DNA from 3 places in the Rhizobacter sp. P2_G4 genome. Region 1 is predicted to be linked to each of the others. Evidence: predicted binding sites of a transcription regulator. Region 1 holds the regulator's gene; each other region holds the start of a gene.
What was found. The regulator HrcA, encoded in region 1, represses chaperone genes, less so after heat shock. The targets are predictions, from matches to a motif close to TTAGCACTCNNNNNNNNNGAGTGCTAA.

Region 1 (5,758 bases):
ATAGGCCGTCGAGCCCGTGGGCGACGCGATGATCACGCCGTCGGCCCGCAGATTGGCCACGAATTCGGAGCCGATGTCGACCTTCACTTCGATCATGCTGGCGGTGGCGCTGCGGCTCACCACCACGTCGTTCATGGCGAAGCCGTCGAAGATCTTCTGGTCGTCGCGCCACACATTGCCCTCGAGCATGGTGCGGCGCTCTTCTTCGTAGTCGCCCGCGATGATGGGCGCCAGGTTCTCGGCGAACTGGCCCACCGGAATGTCGGTGATGAAACCAAGCCGCCCCTGGTTGATGCCCACCATCGGCAGGTTGAAGCGGGCGAGCTGGCGGGCGATGCCGAGCATGGTGCCGTCGCCGCCGAGCACGATGGCCATGTCGCAGTGCTTGCCCATTTCGGCCGGGCTCAGCGCGTTGAATTCGGAGATGCCGGTGTTGAGTGCGGTCTCGCGTTCGAGCGACACCTCCAGGCCTTGCTGGACCAGAAAATGTGCGATCTCTTCCAGCACGCCGCGGATGCCCCGGGCCTGGTATTTGCCTATGAGCGCGGCATGTCGAAAGCGTGACGGCATGCGCGGGATTACACCACAGCGCCTGCGCGCATGAGGCCTCAGACTCACCCGCGCCCTACAATGAAAAGCATCATGGATGAGCGAGCCAGAACCCTGCTGAAAGCGCTCGTCGAGCGCTACATTGCCGACGGTCAACCGGTCGGTTCCCGCACGCTGTCGCGCGCATCCGGGCTCGACCTTTCTCCGGCCACCATTCGCAACGTGATGGCCGATCTCGAAGAGCTGGGCCTGATCGCCAGCCCCCACACCAGCGCCGGCCGCATCCCCACCGCACGGGGCTACCGCCTGTTTGTCGACACCATGCTGACAGCACAGCCCATTGACCTCGGCTCCGCGCCGCTCGAGACCAAGCTCGCGCCCGACCAGCCGCAGCGCGTGATCGCCAACGCGGCGCAGATGCTCTCCAACCTGTCGAGCTTCGTGGGCGTGGTCACGGCGCCGCGCAAGGTCAGCGTGTTCCACCACATCGAATTCCTGCGCCTGTCTGAGCGGCGCGTGCTGGTGATCCTGGTGGCGCCCGACGGCGACGTGCAGAACCGCGTGATCATGACCACGCACGACTACACCCAGAGCCAGCTCATCGAAGCCAGCAACTACCTCACCGCGCAATACGCCGGTCTCACCATCGAAGAAGTGCGCGAGCGGCTGAAGAGCGAAGTCGACGCCCTGCGCAGCGAGATCGCCACGCTGATGCAGGCGGCGGTGCAGACCGGCAGCGAGGCGATGCAAGACAACCAGGAGCAGGTCGTCATCTCCGGCGAGCGCAACCTGCTCACCGTGCAAGACTTTTCCAGCGACATGGGCAGCCTGCGCAAGCTGTTCGACCTGTTCGAGCAGAAGACGCAGCTGATGCGCCTGCTCGACGTAAGCAGCCGCGCCGAAGGCGTGCGCATCTACATCGGCGGCGAGAGCATGGTGGTGCCGTTCGAAGAGCTCTCGGTGGTGTCGGCCCCGTACGAGGTGAACGGCCAGGTGGTGGGCACGCTCGGCGTCATCGGCCCCACCCGCATGGCCTACGACCGCATGATCCAGATCGTCGACATCACCTCGCGTCTGGTGAGCAACGCACTCAGCGTCAAGTAGCGGGTTTCAGAAGGCGTGTTTCAGAGCGGCTCTGCGAGCGCCGCCTCACGCGGTGCCTGCAGCAGGGCGCTGGAGACCAGCGGTCCGGTCGCACCGTCCACGCCCACTTCTTCGAGCACGCTCAGATCGCGCGCATCGTTGAGCCCTTCGGCGATCACCTTGACGCCCATCGCTGCGGACACCTCGACGATCGCCCGCACGAACGCGCGCTGGCCGGGCTGGTCGTGCACCCCGACGCCGTATTCGCGGTCGAGCTTGATGTAGCCGATGCCCATGCGGCCAAGCCGCGGCAGGGCAAAGATGCGGCTGCCGAAGTGGTCGATCCCGACCTTGCAGCCCAAGGTCTTCATGCTCAGTGCGAAGCGCTGCAGTTCGTCGAGCGATTCCGACAAGCCCAACTCGTCGACCTCGATCCACAGGCGTGATGCCGCCGCGCCGGCGCCTTGGAGCATCTCTTCGACCCGGCGCTGGAAGATCGGCCGCAGGATCGAATGCGGCGACACGTTCACCGCCACGTCGCCCGGGCTGCGCGCCAGTTCGGCCAGCGCCAGCTCGACGGCACGCAGGTCAAGGTCCGTCACGCGGCCGGTGCGAATGGCCGGCGGGATGAAGGCCGCAGCGGGCATCAGCGTGCCATCGGGGCTGCGCAGCCGCAGCAGCGCCTCGCGGTGCAACAGGTCGGCTTCGCGGCCCTGCACCGGGAAGAACGCCAGCTGCACGTGGCCGGTGTCCAACGCGGTTTCGATCAGGCCACGCCATTGCGCCACGGTGATCAGGTGCAGCGGCTCGGCCGGCGTCGTGATGCAGTAGGGCTCGCGGCGCGTCTCGGCGGCCATCACCATTGCGTCGGAGCGGGTCAGCACATCGGAGAAGGGTTCTTCAAACTTGTAGGTGCTCGCGCCCAGCCACGCCACGTTCCACGATTCCGAGATCCGCTCGTCGTGCAACCCGGTCAGTGCCTTGGCGGCGCTCGCCAGCCAGGTTTCCAGCGCCGCACGATCCACGCCCGGCAGCAGCACGCAGAAGTCGGCGCCGTTCAGCCGCGCCAGCAGGCCACCCTGCGCCTCGAAGGGGTAGACGCGCGTGCGCAGCGCAGTGGTCACCGCACGCAGGAAATCATCAGTGCGCTCACGCCCGCAGCGCTGGTTCATGCCCACCAGGTCGTGGGCGCGCACGATCACCACGCTGCCGCTTTGGCTGCCCTGCGGGTCGGCCAGCGCCTGCTGCAGGCGCTGCATGAAGGCGCCGCGGCTGGCCACGCCGGTCAGCGCGTCGTGCGCTGTCTCGTTCTTCATGGCGTCGAGCCGGGCGTCTTTTTCGTCGAGCATCAGGCCGACGCGCGCGACCATCACGTTGAGTGCCTTCGACAGCTCCACCCATTCGGTCACGTCAGGCTGCGCGATCGAGACGAGGCGCCGCTCGCTCAACGCGCGGATCTGTTCCTGAAACCCTTCGAGCGGGCGACGTGCCCAGCGCAACACCCGAGTCAGCGTGACCACCAGCAAGCCGCCACACAGTGCCACCGCCAGCAGCAAGGCCCAGCTGAGCGTCCACAAAAATTCATGGGCCCGATCGGTTCGCGCCAGCACCGAGACTGAGCCGCCGGTCGTGCCCCCAGCCGGCAGCTGCACCCGTGCTGGCGATACGTCCAACGGAACGGCGTGAACGAACCATGCCGGCGCGGCTCCGCCCGGCTTTGCGTGTGCGTGCTGCAGCAAAGGGTGCCCCGCGGCATCGGCTAGCTCGTAAGCAGCCCACTGTTCTTGCGCCGCACGCGCTGCTGCCAGCGCCGCACGGCCCTGCGCGTCGAGTTCCGGCTGCGCCAGCGCCGAGGCAGCGGCCGCGCTGACGTGGCCGATCTCCTCGGCCACGTGCCGGCGCGCAATGCCGATCGACAGCAGCGAGCAGGCCAGCATCACCAGCGCAAAGCCGGCGGTGATGCAGGCCCAGGTGAGGCGGATCACCGACATGCGGCGCTCCTGCGGCGTGGCGTGTAGGCGGTCATGTCGGTGCGGGCAGATCTTTCATCTGCTCATAGCGCTCGGCAAATGCCGTGGCGGTGACGTAGTCGTTCAATGCGAGCCGACGCAGCAAGTTGGCGTCGAGTTTGGCCACCGCATCCGCGGCGGCATCGCCACCGGTGACCGAGTTCGCCACATCGCTGGCCACGCGCACGATCGCGGCCAGCGGCGAGCCGGTCTCCACGGCGCCGGGGTCGAGGCTGCCGGCAATCGCCTGCACCACCTCGCGCGGGAAGCCCAGGCGGTCGACCCACAGCGCGCCGACGGCCGGGTGGGCCACGCCGAATGCGGCCAGTTCGCGCTCGGCCAGGGCCTGCCCGTGCAGGTTGCGGTAACGGGTGAACTGGGCGGCGGCCGCAACCGGGTGCGACTGGCACAGGATCAGGTGGCCGGTGGCCAGCAGCAAGCCGGCCGCGTGGGCGCTGTGCGCATCGGCATCCAGTTGCTGAGCCAGCAGTTGTGCGGTGGCGGCTGTGACGACGGCATTGAGCCAGAACTGGCGCAGGTTCACGCCCGGCACCTCGACGAAGGCCGACGACACGCCGCAGGCGATCACCAGCGTCTGCAGCGCGCCGGTGCCGACGACAGCCACCGCATCGTTGATCGACGCCGACGAGCGCCGGCCGCTGTAGAACTGCGAATTGGCCAGGCGCAGCACACGGGCGCTCAGCACCGGGTCGTGCGCCAGCTCGGTGGCCAGGTCGTTCAGGTTGGCATCGCTTCGGCGCAGGCCGGCGATCAGCCGGTGCACCACGCGCGGCACGGTCGGCAGCGGCGTGCGGCCGCTGATCACGTCGTCGATGAAGCCCATGCGGCCCATCATCAATCGGCTTCGAGCAGCTTGCGCAGCTCGGCCTTCTCGTTGTTCCACAGCGTGGCGTCCAGGCGCTTGACGACGCTGTTCTGCGCCTGCACCTCGCCCAGCAGCTCGCCGGTGCGCTGCTTCATCGCGTCGACCTCGGCGCTCAGCGCGCCCACGTGGCCGAGCGCGCCCTTCAGCTGTTCCAGCATCTGGGTCTGGCCGGGCAAAAACTCGAGCATGCGCGCGACCCGGTCGCTGGCTTCACGCGACTCGCGGAAGACGCCGCTCGACGCACTCGCGAGTTCGCCCAGCACCGGCACCACGTCGCGCACGCTGGCCACCGCGCTCACGGTGCGCTCCAGCACTTCTTCCTGCGAGCGCAGGCGCTCGTTCAGACCGGCCGAAGACAGCGCGGCTTCGCGCACCTGCGGCACCAGTTCGGCCAGCTGCGCGCTGACGCCATCGAGCCGCGTCACCGTCTGCCGGTGCTGCTCCAGGATGTCGGCGAGCAGCGTCGCGAGAAAGCGCTCGGTGATCTCGACGTTGGCGTTGACCTTGGTCTTCTCGGCCAGCGAGAGCACTTCTTCGCGGACGCGGTCGACGAACACGCCCACCGTCTTGCGCACCAAGATCATCTGGAAGCCCAGCATGATCGAACCGATCAGGCCGAACATCGATGCCGAGAACGCGGTGCCCATCGACTCCAGCGGCTTCTGCAACCCGCCGACGATGCGCGCGAATTCCGATTCCATGCCCCCGCCGCCGGAGCTGCCGCCCACGCTGTTGGCGATGGTGGAGATCAGCGTGCTGGTGTTGATCAGCGTTTCGAGCAGGCCCACGAAGGTGCCGAGCAGGCCCAGGCCGACCATCAGGCCGACGATGAACTGCGACAGCTCCTGCCGCTTTTCGAAGAAGGCCTCGAGGTCCTTCAGCTCCGGCTCCATCACCGTGCTCTGCATGTAGACCTGGTGCCCGAGGCCCAGCTTCTCCAGCCGGCCGAGCATGCCCAGCACGTGCGCATTCGGGCCGAGCGTCGGGTCGGGCTCGTCGCTCCAGGCGCCCAGCCGCAGCCAGTCCAGGCCGGCGTGGAAGACCGCGTCCTCGCGGTACACACGCCGCACGTGGTTGACCATCGTGACGCAGCCGCAGCACAGCACCGCCAGGATGAGGCCGTTCAGTGCCGGGTTGGAGACGAAGGCGAACGACACGAAGTGCCAGGACGCCATGGCCCCGAGCACGATGCACAGCGGCGGCGCCCAGATCAGCACCGCGAAGTACCGGG
Region 2 (5,758 bases), on a different contig from region 1:
GGAAGCAAGCTGTCCTTGCCCGACCAGAACGGCAAGATCCGCACGATGGCCGATTTCAAGGGCAAGTTCACGGTCGTCTTCTTCGGCTACACGCAATGCCCTGATGTGTGCCCGACCACCATGGCCGAACTAGCCCAGGTGAAGAAATCGCTCGGTAAGGATGGCGACCGTGTGCAGGGCGTCTTCATCACCATCGACCCTGAGCGCGACACGCCCGAACTGCTGAAGGCCTATCTCACCGCTTTCGACCCGAGCTTCATCGCCTTGCGCGGCACGCTTGAGCAAACCGCCGCGGCGGCGAAAGACTTCAAGGTGTATTACGCCAAGGTGCCAAGCAAGAGTGCCGACACCTACACGATGGACCATACCGCCGGTTCCTACGTCTTCGACGACGCCGGCAGGCTGCGGCTCTTCACCAAGTACGGCAGCGGGGCCGAGGCGCTCGCGGCCGACCTGAAGAATCTGATCTCGTCCGCGGGATAAAAAAGAAGGTCGAGCAAAGAAAACGGCCCCGAAGGGCCGTTTGTCTTTTCAGCGGCTGTGAATGTCAGGCTGCGTCTTCGGCCAACGCCTTGCGCATCTTCTTCATCGCGGCCACCTCGATCTGGCGAATTCGTTCGGCGCTGACGCCGTACTCGCCGGCCAGGTCGTGCAGCGTCATGCCGCCCGAGCTGTCGTCGTTGACCTTCAGCCAGCGCTCTTCGACGATGCGGCGGCTGCGGTCGTCCAGCGCGTCTAGTGCCTTGGCGATGCCATCGCCAGCCAGCCAGTCGCGCCGGTGCGATTCGATCACGCGTGTTGGCTCGGTGCTGTCGTCCGCCAGGTAGGCGATGGGTGCGTAGCTCTCTTCGCCGTCGTCGGTTTGCGGCTCGAGCGCAACGTCGCCACCCGACATGCGGGTTTCCATCTCCAGCACCTCTTCACGCTTGACGTTCAGCGTGCGGGCCACAGTATCGACCTCGCCTTGCGTCAGCGTTGCACGGTGCGTGTTCGCGTCGAGCGAGTCTTCCTTCAAGCTTTGCTTCATCGAGCGCAGGTTGAAGAACAGCTTGCGCTGTGCCTTGGTCGTTGCCACTTTCACCATGCGCCAATTGCGCAGGATGTATTCGTGGATTTCGGCCTTGATCCAGTGCATGGCATAGCTGACCAGGCGGACGCCCTGGTCCGGGTCGAAGCGCTTCACGGCCTTCATCAGGCCGACATTGCCTTCCTGGATCAGGTCGCCGTGGGGCAGGCCGTAGCCGAGGTATTGGCGCGAGATCGACACCACCAGGCGCAGGTGCGACAGCACCAGCTTCCCGGCGGATTCGACGTCGCTTTGTTCGCGGAGCTTTTTGGCAAAGGACAGCTCTTCCTCGTGCGTGAGCAGAGGAATGCGGTTCACTGCAGAGATGTAAGCGTCCAGATTGCCCAGCGAGGGCAACAGTTTCCAGGGGTCACGGACGGTCAGGGCAGAAGCAGATGACGTGTTCATAGTGACATCAGACATCAAGAACTCCTTTCGGTTCCCTGCATATTAGCACTCGTTGATTGAGAGTGCTGATGACCCAGTCGGCGTCGAAATATGTGAGCGCATGCACTCAGCAAGGCTCCCTGAGTCAGCCGTACCGGGTTTCTGCATCGTCCAGCAAGGAGTCCACCACCGACAGCAACTGCGACACGCTGACCGGCTTGGTGAGGTACTGGTGGGCGCCCGCCTGGAGGGCGGCCTCGATCTGGCTGGCCAGTGCGTCGGCCGACACCACGACCACCGGGATGTCGGCGGTACCCGGGTCGGCCTTCAGGTGGCGCAGCAGCTCCATGCCGTCGATGTCGGGCAGGTGCATGTCGAGCAGGATCAGGTCGGGGCGGTGCGCGCGGATGGCGGCCAGCCCATCCAGCCCGGTGATCGAGACGTCGAAGCGCACCTGCGGCCGCCGGGACAGGATGCCGCGCATCACTTCGACGTTGGTCTCGTTGTCTTCCACGTAGTGCACGCTGCGCTGGTGGTAGTCGCTGGACGTCGCCTGCGATTCGTCCAGCTCGGCAACGGCTGAATCGGGTTGGTCGGCGCGGGGCAGGCTGAGGATGAACGACGAACCTTCACCGGCGGTGCTGCGGGCCCGCAACGCGCCCCCCATCAGCTCGGCCAGGCGCTGGCTGATGACCAGCCCTATGCCGGTGCCTTCGAGCGCTGAGCGTTCGCGCCCAAGCCGGTTGAAGGGCTGGAACAGCTGCGCCAGCTGCGCTGAGGTCATGCCCAGGCCCGTGTCGGTGACCACCAGCTCGATGCTGTCGCGGTGGCTGCTGCGCGTGGCGATGTGGATGCGGCCGCCGTCGATGTTGTACTTGACGGCGTTGCTCAACAGGTTGATCAGGATCTGCTTGACGCGAGTGGAGTCACCGATCACACGCGCCATGTCGCCTGAGACGTTCTGCGTGACCACGATGCCCCGCCGCTGCACGTCTTGCTGGACCAGCGGCAGCACGGCCGAGATGATGTGGCGCAGGTCCAGTTTCTCGGGCTGCAGGTTGAGCGTGCCCGACTCGATGCGTGAGAGGTCCAGCACGTCGTTGATCATGTCCAGCAAGTGCCAGCCGGCACCCTGGATCTGCGCCACCCAGGGCCGCTGACTCGCCGGCAAGGGGTGGCTCTGGTCGAGTTCCAGCAGTTGCGCGAAACCCAGCATGGCGTTGAGCGGCGTGCGCAGCTCATGGCTCATGCGCGAAAGGAACTCGCTCTTGGCAAGGTTGGCCGCCTCGGCGATCTCCCGGGCGCGCTCTGCGTCGGCCAGGCGCAGGTGTTCGGTGATGTCTTCGACCACGCCCACGATGCGATGCGGGTCGCCATGCACATCGCGCAGCAGCGTCACGACCGACTGGACCCAGACCATGCGGTCGTCGCGCGTGAGGTAGCGGCCCTGGTGGCGGTACATCGGGATCTCGCCGCGCACCAGCTGCCCCGACAGCTCAATGTTCTGCACTCGGTCATCGGGGTGGGTGAGCGCGGCCACGTTCATGCTGACCAGCTCTTCGGCCCGGTAACCGGTGAGTTCGCAGAAGCGCGGGTTGATCTGCTTCACGTTGCCGCGCAGGTCGGTGTAGACCACGCCGATCGGCACGTTGTTGAGGATGTTGCGAAAACGCTGTTCGCTCTCGCGCAGATCGGCCTCGGTGCGTTCGCGTTCGGCGATCTCGCGCTGCAGCGCCGCGGTGCGGTCTTTCACGGCGGCTTCGATGCGGCGGGTGCGGCCCGTCACCGTCAGCAGCAGGGCGCCCAGCATGGCCGTGGCGAGCAGGCCGACGAGCGACACCAGCAGCGCATTGCGCTCGCGCGCGTCGGGCAGATCGCTGCGAGCCGCCGAGATGCGCAGGTCCCATTGGCGGCCCGCAAAGGCCATCGGCCGCACATGGAGCAGATCGGACGTGCGCGTCTCGCAGCCGGGCGCACCGGCCAGACGGCGTCGCGCTGACGCCGGATCGGTGTCGACGATGCACGCGTCAAGGTAGTGCGGCAGGCCGCTGCGGAAAGTGGCCAAGGTGGCATCCATGCGCACCGTCACGAAGACCATGCCTCGCGCTGCCGCCAGCCGCTCGCTGACCGTGGTAGGGGCGCCGTTGTAGAGCGCGTGGTAGATCACCACGGCCAGTTGGTCGCTGGTGTTGCTCTGCGTGGCACGAAAGCCTGCCGTGGCCGCAGGCGTGTCGGTGCGCAAGGCACGGTCGATCGCCGCGCGCGCTTCGGCCACTGAGCGGGTGTTGACGCCCAACGCCGCCTTGTTGCCTTGCAGCGGTTCGATGACGCGGATCACGGCCATCGCCTCGTCCGCCTGTGGCTTGAAGCCGGAATCCAGACGATCGAACACGCGGAAATCCGGGTAGTCGGTGGCCCGAGCGCGGGCTTCGAAGGCCGGCACCTCGGCGCGTGACACGAATTCCGCCCAACCCATGGCCTGCAGCTGGCCCCCCGGCGCCAACCAGGCCGCAGTGGCGCGCTGCAGCTCTGCCTGCGTCACGTCGTCCGAGCCGATGTAGATGCCACGCAGCGCCTCCAGCGCGTGCAAGGGGAACTCGAGCTGCGCCATCAGGTTCGACGATGCGTTGAACGCGTCGCGCTCGAACGCCGACACCACCCGCGCATCGACCCACTTGCCAACCTGCTTGACCCCCAGCGCCATCAGGGCCGTGGCCACGGCCAGCGACAGCCCGACGGTGAGTCGGCGCGCAGCCCACTCGCTGCGGGGCTGGCCGATGAGCGTGAGCACCATCGGGCCGGCGACCAGCACGCCCACGGTGTCGCCCAAGGCCCAGACACACCAGGTGAACCAGAGCGAGTCGACCGGCTGGTGTGCCAAAAAGTACAGAGCGGCCGTGCCAATGCTGGCGCTGCTCAGGCAGGCAGCGAGGGCGCCAAAGCCGAAGAAAACCGCGATGTCGCGCGGCTCGCTCAGGGTCAGCGGCTGGCTGGCGAAGCGCCGCACCAGTGCTCCGCCCAAGGCGGCTTGGATCACGGCACCGGCAGCAATCACTGCGGGCAGCAGGACCATGCTCGTCAGGTCGAGTGCGCCGTGGTCGACGGCGACAAGCGAATTGACGGTGAATGCGCCCAGTGCCACACCCGGCAGGACCCGCGGACCGAAGGTCAGCACACACGCGAGCGCGATGCCAGCGGAGGGATAGAGAGGCGACGCGTAGCCCGGCGGAATCGCGAGCCACAGCGCCATCCACCCGACCACTCCATATGCCAGCGCCGTGCCGGTCAGCGCGAGCGTCCAGTGAGTCGACGGGCGGGGGGGCGCGGCAGACGTCATCAAGCGGTGAATGGCGTGGAAGTTGGCGCTCTGTGCGGCGCCAACCGGATCATTCCGTGGTCGCGAGCCGAGAAGCCTACCACCCGGGGCCAGTCACGTCTTCCCGCCGCGCTGGGCGGGACCAGGTCAGACGTTGAACAGGAAGTTCAGCACGTCGCCATCCTTGACGACGTATTCCTTGCCTTCGGCGCGCATCTTGCCGTGGTCCTTGGCGCCTTGTTCACCCTTGAAGGCGATGAAGTCGTCGAAAGCGATGGTCTGGGCGCGGATGAACCCACGCTCGAAATCGGTGTGGATCACGCCCGCAGCCTGGGGTGCGGTGTCGCCCACGTGGATGGTCCAGGCGCGCACTTCCTTCACGCCGGCGGTGAAGTAGGTTTGCAGCCCGAGCAGCTTGAAGGCACTGCGGATCAAGCGGTTCAGACCTGGCTCGGTCTGGCCCATGTCGGCGAGGAATATCTCCTTGTCTTCGTCACTCATCTCCGCCATCTCGGCTTCGGTTTTGGCGCAGATGGCCACCACCGGCGCCTTCTGGCTCTCGGCATAAGCGCGCAGCTTGTCGAGGTAAGGATTGTTCTCGAAGCCGTGCTCGTCGACGTTACCGACGAACATGGCCGGCTTGGCGGTGATGAGGCACAGCGGCTTGATCAGCAGCTGCTCGTCCTTGCTCAGGCCGAGCGAGCGCACCGGCTTGGCGGCGTCGAGCGCGGCTTGCACCCTCGCCAGCACGTCCACCAGCTTGAGCGCTTCCTTGTCGCCGGCACGGCCGAGCTTTTGCGCGCGGTGCACGGCTTTCTCGACGGTGCCCAGGTCGGCCAGGCACAGCTCGGTCTGGATGACTTCGATGTCGGAGATCGGGTCGACCTTGCCGGCCACGTGGATCACGTTCTCGTCGTCGAAGCAGCGCACCACGTTGACGATGGCGTCGGTCTCGCGGATGTGCGCCAGGAACTGGTTGCCGAGCCCTT
Region 3 (5,758 bases), on a different contig from region 1:
GCCTTTCAATATCGCGTCCAGCGTCTTACTCATCACGGCGCAACGTCTGACTCGCCGTCTTTGCGAAGTCTGCAAAGTACAAGCCGACTATCCGCGCGAAGCGATGTTGAAGGCGGGTTATTTGGAGAGCGACTTGGACGGCACCTGGCGTCCGTACCGAGCAGTCGGGTGCCCAGCCTGCAGCAATGGCTACAGAGGCCGGGTTGGCATCTACCAGGTGATGCCGATCAGCGAAGAAATTCAGCGAATCATCCTGTCTGAAGGCACGGCGATGGACATTTCAGACCAGGCGACCCGCGATGGAGTGCGGGACTTGCGACAGTCTGGCCTTGTCAAAGTGCGGGCAGGTTTCACCACGCTCGAAGAAGTCATCGCAGCAACCAACGAGTAGCCCCTCCGGGCATTCCGACCTCACACAACTATCAACGGGACGAGGACAGAAGTTTCCTCGGAGACACCATGGCAACCGCAACAGCAACAGCGACAAAAAACGTCAAGGAATTTGTCTTCGAGTGGGAAGGGAAGGACAAGAATGGCAAGTTGGTTCGCGGTGAAGTGCGCGCCGGCGGAGAAGCTGTGGTCAGCGCCAGCCTGCGGCGACAAGGGATATTGATCACCAAGGTGAAGAAGCGCCGCACAAGCGGCGGCAAGGCGATCAAGCAGAAAGACATCGCCATATTCACCCGTCAGCTGTCTACGATGATGCGTGCCGGTGTACCTCTGCTTCAGGCCTTCGATATCGTGGCCCGAGGTAGTACCAACGCCCGGATGACCAAGCTCATCACAGACGTCCGAAATGACGTGGAGACAGGGACAAGCCTGTCCTCTGCCTTCCGCAAGCATCCACTGTATTTTGATGCGCTCTATTGCAACTTGGTTGAAGCCGGTGAGGCCGGTGGCATTTTGGACACGCTTCTTGATCGGCTCGCTATTTATCAAGAAAAGACGATGGCCATCAGAAACAAGATCAAATCTGCCTTGATTTATCCTGTGGCCGTGATGGTGGTAGCGTTTGTCGTGCTTGCGGTCATCATGTTGTTCGTCATTCCAGTCTTCAAGGAGGTGTTTACTTCATTTGGAGCAGATCTACCCGCCCCCACGATGTTCGTAATCGGAATGTCCGAGATCTTCGTGAAGTACTGGTGGGCGATCTTCGGCTTTTTGGGTGGCGGGATCTATTTCTTCTTCGAGTCTTGGAAACGTTCGGAGAAGATGCAGCGGACCATGGATCGGTTGCTTCTGAAAGTGCCAATCTTTGGCGACCTCGTTAACAAGTCAGCAATAGCCCGCTGGACACGCACGCTGGCAACGATGTTTGCAGCGGGCGTGCCTTTGGTGGAAGCGCTGGATTCCGTCGGTGGCGCTTCGGGCAACGCCGTATTCAAAGACGCCACCGATCAAATTCAGAAGGATGTTTCGACCGGCGCGAGCTTGACTGCATCGATGCAGACAACCGGTGTCTTTCCAACCATGGTGATACAGATGTGCGCTATTGGTGAGGAGTCGGGCTCCCTGGATGCAATGCTAGGTAAGGCCGCTGAGTTCTATGAGGACGAAGTAGACGAAGCCGTCAAGGGACTTTCATCGCTGATGGAACCGTTCATCATCGTCATCTTGGGAACACTTATTGGCGGCATCGTTGTATCGATGTACTTGCCAATCTTCAAACTCGGCGCGGTGGTCTGAACGATACCGATGAGCTTGCCTGGTGCTGAACTACTTCTGTCACCCTGGATCTTGGCCCTGTTCGGGCTATGCATCGGGAGCTTCCTAAATGTGGTGATCCATCGTCTTCCGCTGATGATGGATCGGGGCTGGTGGGGTGAGGTAGCGACTCAGTTGAGTGACGCCGAAGCCTATCGTCGTGTCTTCGGCGCCCCTCCGTCTTCAGCGTTGACGGAGACTGGCAAATCGCTCCATCAGGCGTTAAGTGCCCTGGGTCCGTTGAGCCTCAGTCACCCCCGTTCTCGTTGCCCTTCATGCGGGCACATGATCGCTTGGCACGAAAACATTCCTGTCATCAGCTATCTCCGCCTTAGCGGGCGGTGCGCCGAATGCAAGACGCGCATCTCGCCTCGCTATCCCCTGGTAGAGCTTTTGACGGGCGCACTCTTTGCCGCTGTAGGTTGGCGTTTTGGTGCGGCACCTACCGCGTTGCTCTGGTGTTTCGTGGTCGCCGTGCTCGTCGCTCTTGCCGGAATCGATTGGGACACCACCCTGCTGCCCGACACCCTCACCTTTCCCTTGCTATGGGCCGGCCTGTTGGCTGGGGTTCTTGGGTGGACGATCCCCTTGCCGCAGGCAATCTGGGGCGCTGTCGTTGGCTATTTGTCGTTGTGGTCGGTGTATTGGCTGTTCAAGCTCACCACCGGCAAAGAAGGCATGGGTTACGGTGACTTCAAGCTGCTCGCAGCGTTGGGCGCCTGGCTCGGCTGGCAGATGATTCTTCCCATTGTGCTGGGTGCTTCGGTCATCGGCGCAGTGGTCGGCATTGCGATGAAGATGTCCAGCAATCTGCGCGAGGGACGGTACGTCCCTTTCGGGCCCTTTCTGGCCGGTGGTGGCATCGTTGTGATGCTCGCAGGCCAGCAACGCGTTCTGGGCTGGCTAGGCTGGGCCTGACGCGCCAGCAACATCTTCATGGCTGCCGCAACCAGCCTGCGCATTGGCCTCACAGGAGGCATTGGCAGCGGCAAGAGCACCGTTGCTCGTGAACTCGTGAAGCTCGGAGCGGCCCTAGTCGACACCGACGCGATTGCGCGTTCGCTGGTGCTCCCGGGCGGTGCTGCCATCGATGCAATTCGTGCTCTGTTTGGCGCCGCCATCATTGACCCCGATGGTGCGTTGGATCGGGTTCGCATGCGAGAGCTGGTCTTTGCCGATGCTGCTGCGAAAGGCCGACTCGAAGCCATCCTCCACCCCATGATCGGTATCGAGTGTGATCGCCAGGCGAAAGCCGCGGCCGGATGTCCGGTGGTTTTCGACGTTCCGTTGCTCGTCGAATCGGCTCGCTGGCGGGCCCGTGTCGATCGGGTCCTCGTCGTTGACTGCAGTGAAGGCACACAGATCGAACGGGTGATGCAACGCTCGAGTTGGTCACGCGACGCCGTGCAGGCAGTCATTGCCCAACAAGCCACCCGAGAAGCTCGCCGAGCTGCAGCAGATGCCGTCATCCGCAACGAAAACCTCAGCCTGCCGCAACTTGCGGAGGAGATTGGTGTCCTATGGCAACGCTGGATGCATATGGAACAATGCCGGCGTTCGCGCGGAGCACACCCACCTTGATCCTGTACGAGTACCCCTTCAACGAGAGCATTCGCACCATGTTGCGGCTCGAACACCTGTTCGACCGCCTTGGCCGGCTGATGCCCCGAGACGAGACCGTGGATCACCACTACGCGCTCGCCACGCTGTTCGAAATCATGGACGTCGCCTCGCGTGCCGACTTGAAATCGGACCTGTTGAAGGAACTCGACCGTCAGCGCACTTTGCTCAACGGTTACCGCGGCAACCCGTCGATCTCGGACGACGTACTCAACCAGGTGATCACCAAGGTCGACCACGCGTTCAATGGCCTGAACCAGTTGCCGGGCAAAGCGGGTCACGCGCTCACCAGCAACGAGTGGCTGATGAGCATTCGCAGCCGCATCAGCATCCCCGGTGGCACCTGTGAATTCGACCTGCCCGCCTACTACGCTTGGCAGCAGCACGAACCGGCCCGACGCCGCACCGACCTCAACCACTGGGTGAGCACCTTGATGCCGCTGGCGGAAGCCTTGAAGGTGCTGCTCGGCTTGCTGCGCGACACCGGCGCGCCCCACAAGGTGGTTACGCAGGGCGGGCAGTTCCAACAAAGCCTACCCGCTGGCCGTGTTTTTCATCTGCTGCGTTTGCGAATCGACCCCGCAGCGCAACTGATTCCCGAAATCAGCGGTCATCGCCTCATGGTGATGGTGCGCCTGATGCGCCAGGACGCCGAAGGTCGCCTCAAACCGGCTGGCGTGGACACCAGCTTTGAACTGACCTTGTGCTCATGAGTCCCGAGCAGTCGCCGGCCCGCCCCATGCGGAGGATCGTCACCTGCCCGACCTGCGGTGGCGAGAGCGTCTACGCTCTCGACAATCCCTTCCGACCGTTCTGCAGCGAGCGCTGCAAGAACGTCGACTTCGGCGCCTGGGCCAGCGAGAGCTACCGGTTGGAAGCCCGCCCGACCCCGTCGGACGACGCGGACGCTGAAGGCAACGATTTGATCCCACGCGATCAGTCGGGCTCTTGAAACCCGCGCTTCGACCCCTATAATTCCATTTGCTAGCACTCGACCCCTTTGAGTGCTAACGGTTGAGGCAAGGCCCAGCCGTCTGCAAAGTCGATGAGCGCAGCGTCGCTCATTCCAACCCAGAAGATCGCTTTCTGAGCCATCAAGGAGATGCTATGAAACTTCGTCCGTTGCACGATCGCGTGATCGTCAAGCGCCTGGAACAAGAAACCAAGACTGCCTCCGGCATCGTGATCCCCGACAACGCCGCCGAAAAGCCTGACCAAGGCGAAGTGCTTGCCGTCGGCCCCGGCAAGCGCAGCGAAAAGGGTGACTTCATCGCCCTGAACATCAAGGTCGGCGACCGCGTCCTGTTCGGCAAGTACAGCGGCCAGACCGTCAAGGTCGATGGCGACGAGCTGCTGGTGATGCGCGAAGAAGACCTCTTCGCCGTTGTCGAAAAGTAAATCGACAGAACGACGATTTACTTTCGTCGAAGGCTAACTTCGCGTCGCGAAGTTAAGGGCGAAAAGCCCGGCCGAAGACAAAAGTAATCAACCCCAATATTGAATCGGAGATAAGACATGGCAGCAAAAGACGTCATCTTTGGCGGCGAGGCACGTGCCCGCATGGTCGAAGGCGTGAACATCCTGGCTAATGCAGTCAAGGTGACCTTGGGCCCCAAGGGTCGCAATGTGGTGCTCGAGCGCTCGTTCGGCGCTCCCACCGTGACCAAGGACGGTGTGTCCGTGGCCAAGGAAATCGAACTCAAGGACAAGCTCCAGAACATGGGCGCTCAGATGGTTAAGGAAGTTGCTTCCAAGACCTCTGACATCGCTGGCGACGGCACCACCACCGCCACCGTGCTCGCTCAAGCCATCGTCCGCGAAGGCATGAAGTACGTGGCCGCCGGCATGAACCCGATGGACCTGAAGCGCGGTATCGACAAGGCTGTCACAGCCCTGGTCGAGCAGCTGAAGAAGGCCTCGAAGGCCACCACCACCTCCAAGGAAATCGCGCAAGTCGGCTCCATCTCGGCCAACAGCGACGAAACCATCGGCAAGATCATTGCCGACGCGATGGACAAAGTCGGCAAGGAAGGCGTCATCACTGTCGAAGACGGCAAGTCGCTGGAGTCCGAGCTTGAAGTCGTCGAAGGCATGCAGTTCGACCGCGGCTACCTGTCGCCTTACTTCATCAACAACCCCGAGAAGCAATCGGCGCTGTTGGACAACCCCTTCGTGCTGCTCTACGACAAGAAGATCAGCAACATCCGCGACCTGCTCCCCACGCTGGAACAAGTGGCGAAGTCGGGCCGTCCGCTGCTGATCATTGCCGAAGAAGTCGAAGGCGAAGCACTCGCCACGCTGGTGGTCAACACCATCCGCGGCATCCTGAAGGTTGTGGCCGTCAAGGCGCCTGGCTTCGGTGACCGCCGCAAGGCCATGCTCGAAGACATCGCCATCCTGACGGGCGGCAAGGTCATCGCCGAAGAAGTCGGCC

Region 2: a site for HrcA is predicted at 1,517-1,543, ahead of rpoH (RNA polymerase sigma factor RpoH). Genes of this name have one in related genera too.
Region 3: a site for HrcA is predicted at 4,309-4,335, ahead of groES (co-chaperone GroES). Genes of this name have one in related genera too.

Annotation. Positions count from the first base shown of each region.
Region 1 is NZ_JBFUFG010000005.1:329,422-335,179, forward strand. It holds gene AC1DYS_RS20425 (NAD kinase) at 1-570, opposite strand, end outside; gene hrcA (heat-inducible transcriptional repressor HrcA) at 640-1,653, shown strand; gene AC1DYS_RS20435 (bifunctional diguanylate cyclase/phosphodiesterase) at 1,674-3,623, opposite strand; gene AC1DYS_RS20440 (HDOD domain-containing protein) at 3,655-4,497, opposite strand; gene AC1DYS_RS20445 (hypothetical protein) at 4,497-5,758, opposite strand, start outside.
Region 2 is NZ_JBFUFG010000004.1:86,631-92,388, forward strand. It holds gene AC1DYS_RS16490 (SCO family protein) at 1-483, shown strand, start outside; gene rpoH (RNA polymerase sigma factor RpoH) at 548-1,489, opposite strand; gene AC1DYS_RS16500 (CHASE domain-containing protein) at 1,599-4,790, opposite strand; gene ychF (redox-regulated ATPase YchF) at 4,917-5,758, opposite strand, start outside.
Region 3 is NZ_JBFUFG010000016.1:90,700-96,457, reverse strand. It holds gene pilB (type IV-A pilus assembly ATPase PilB) at 1-391, shown strand, start outside; gene AC1DYS_RS30395 (type II secretion system F family protein) at 460-1,686, shown strand; gene AC1DYS_RS30390 (prepilin peptidase) at 1,696-2,622, shown strand; gene coaE (dephospho-CoA kinase) at 2,641-3,285, shown strand; gene zapD (cell division protein ZapD) at 3,282-4,037, shown strand; gene AC1DYS_RS30375 (DNA gyrase inhibitor YacG) at 4,034-4,276, shown strand; gene groES (co-chaperone GroES) at 4,432-4,722, shown strand; gene groL (chaperonin GroEL) at 4,840-5,758, shown strand, end outside.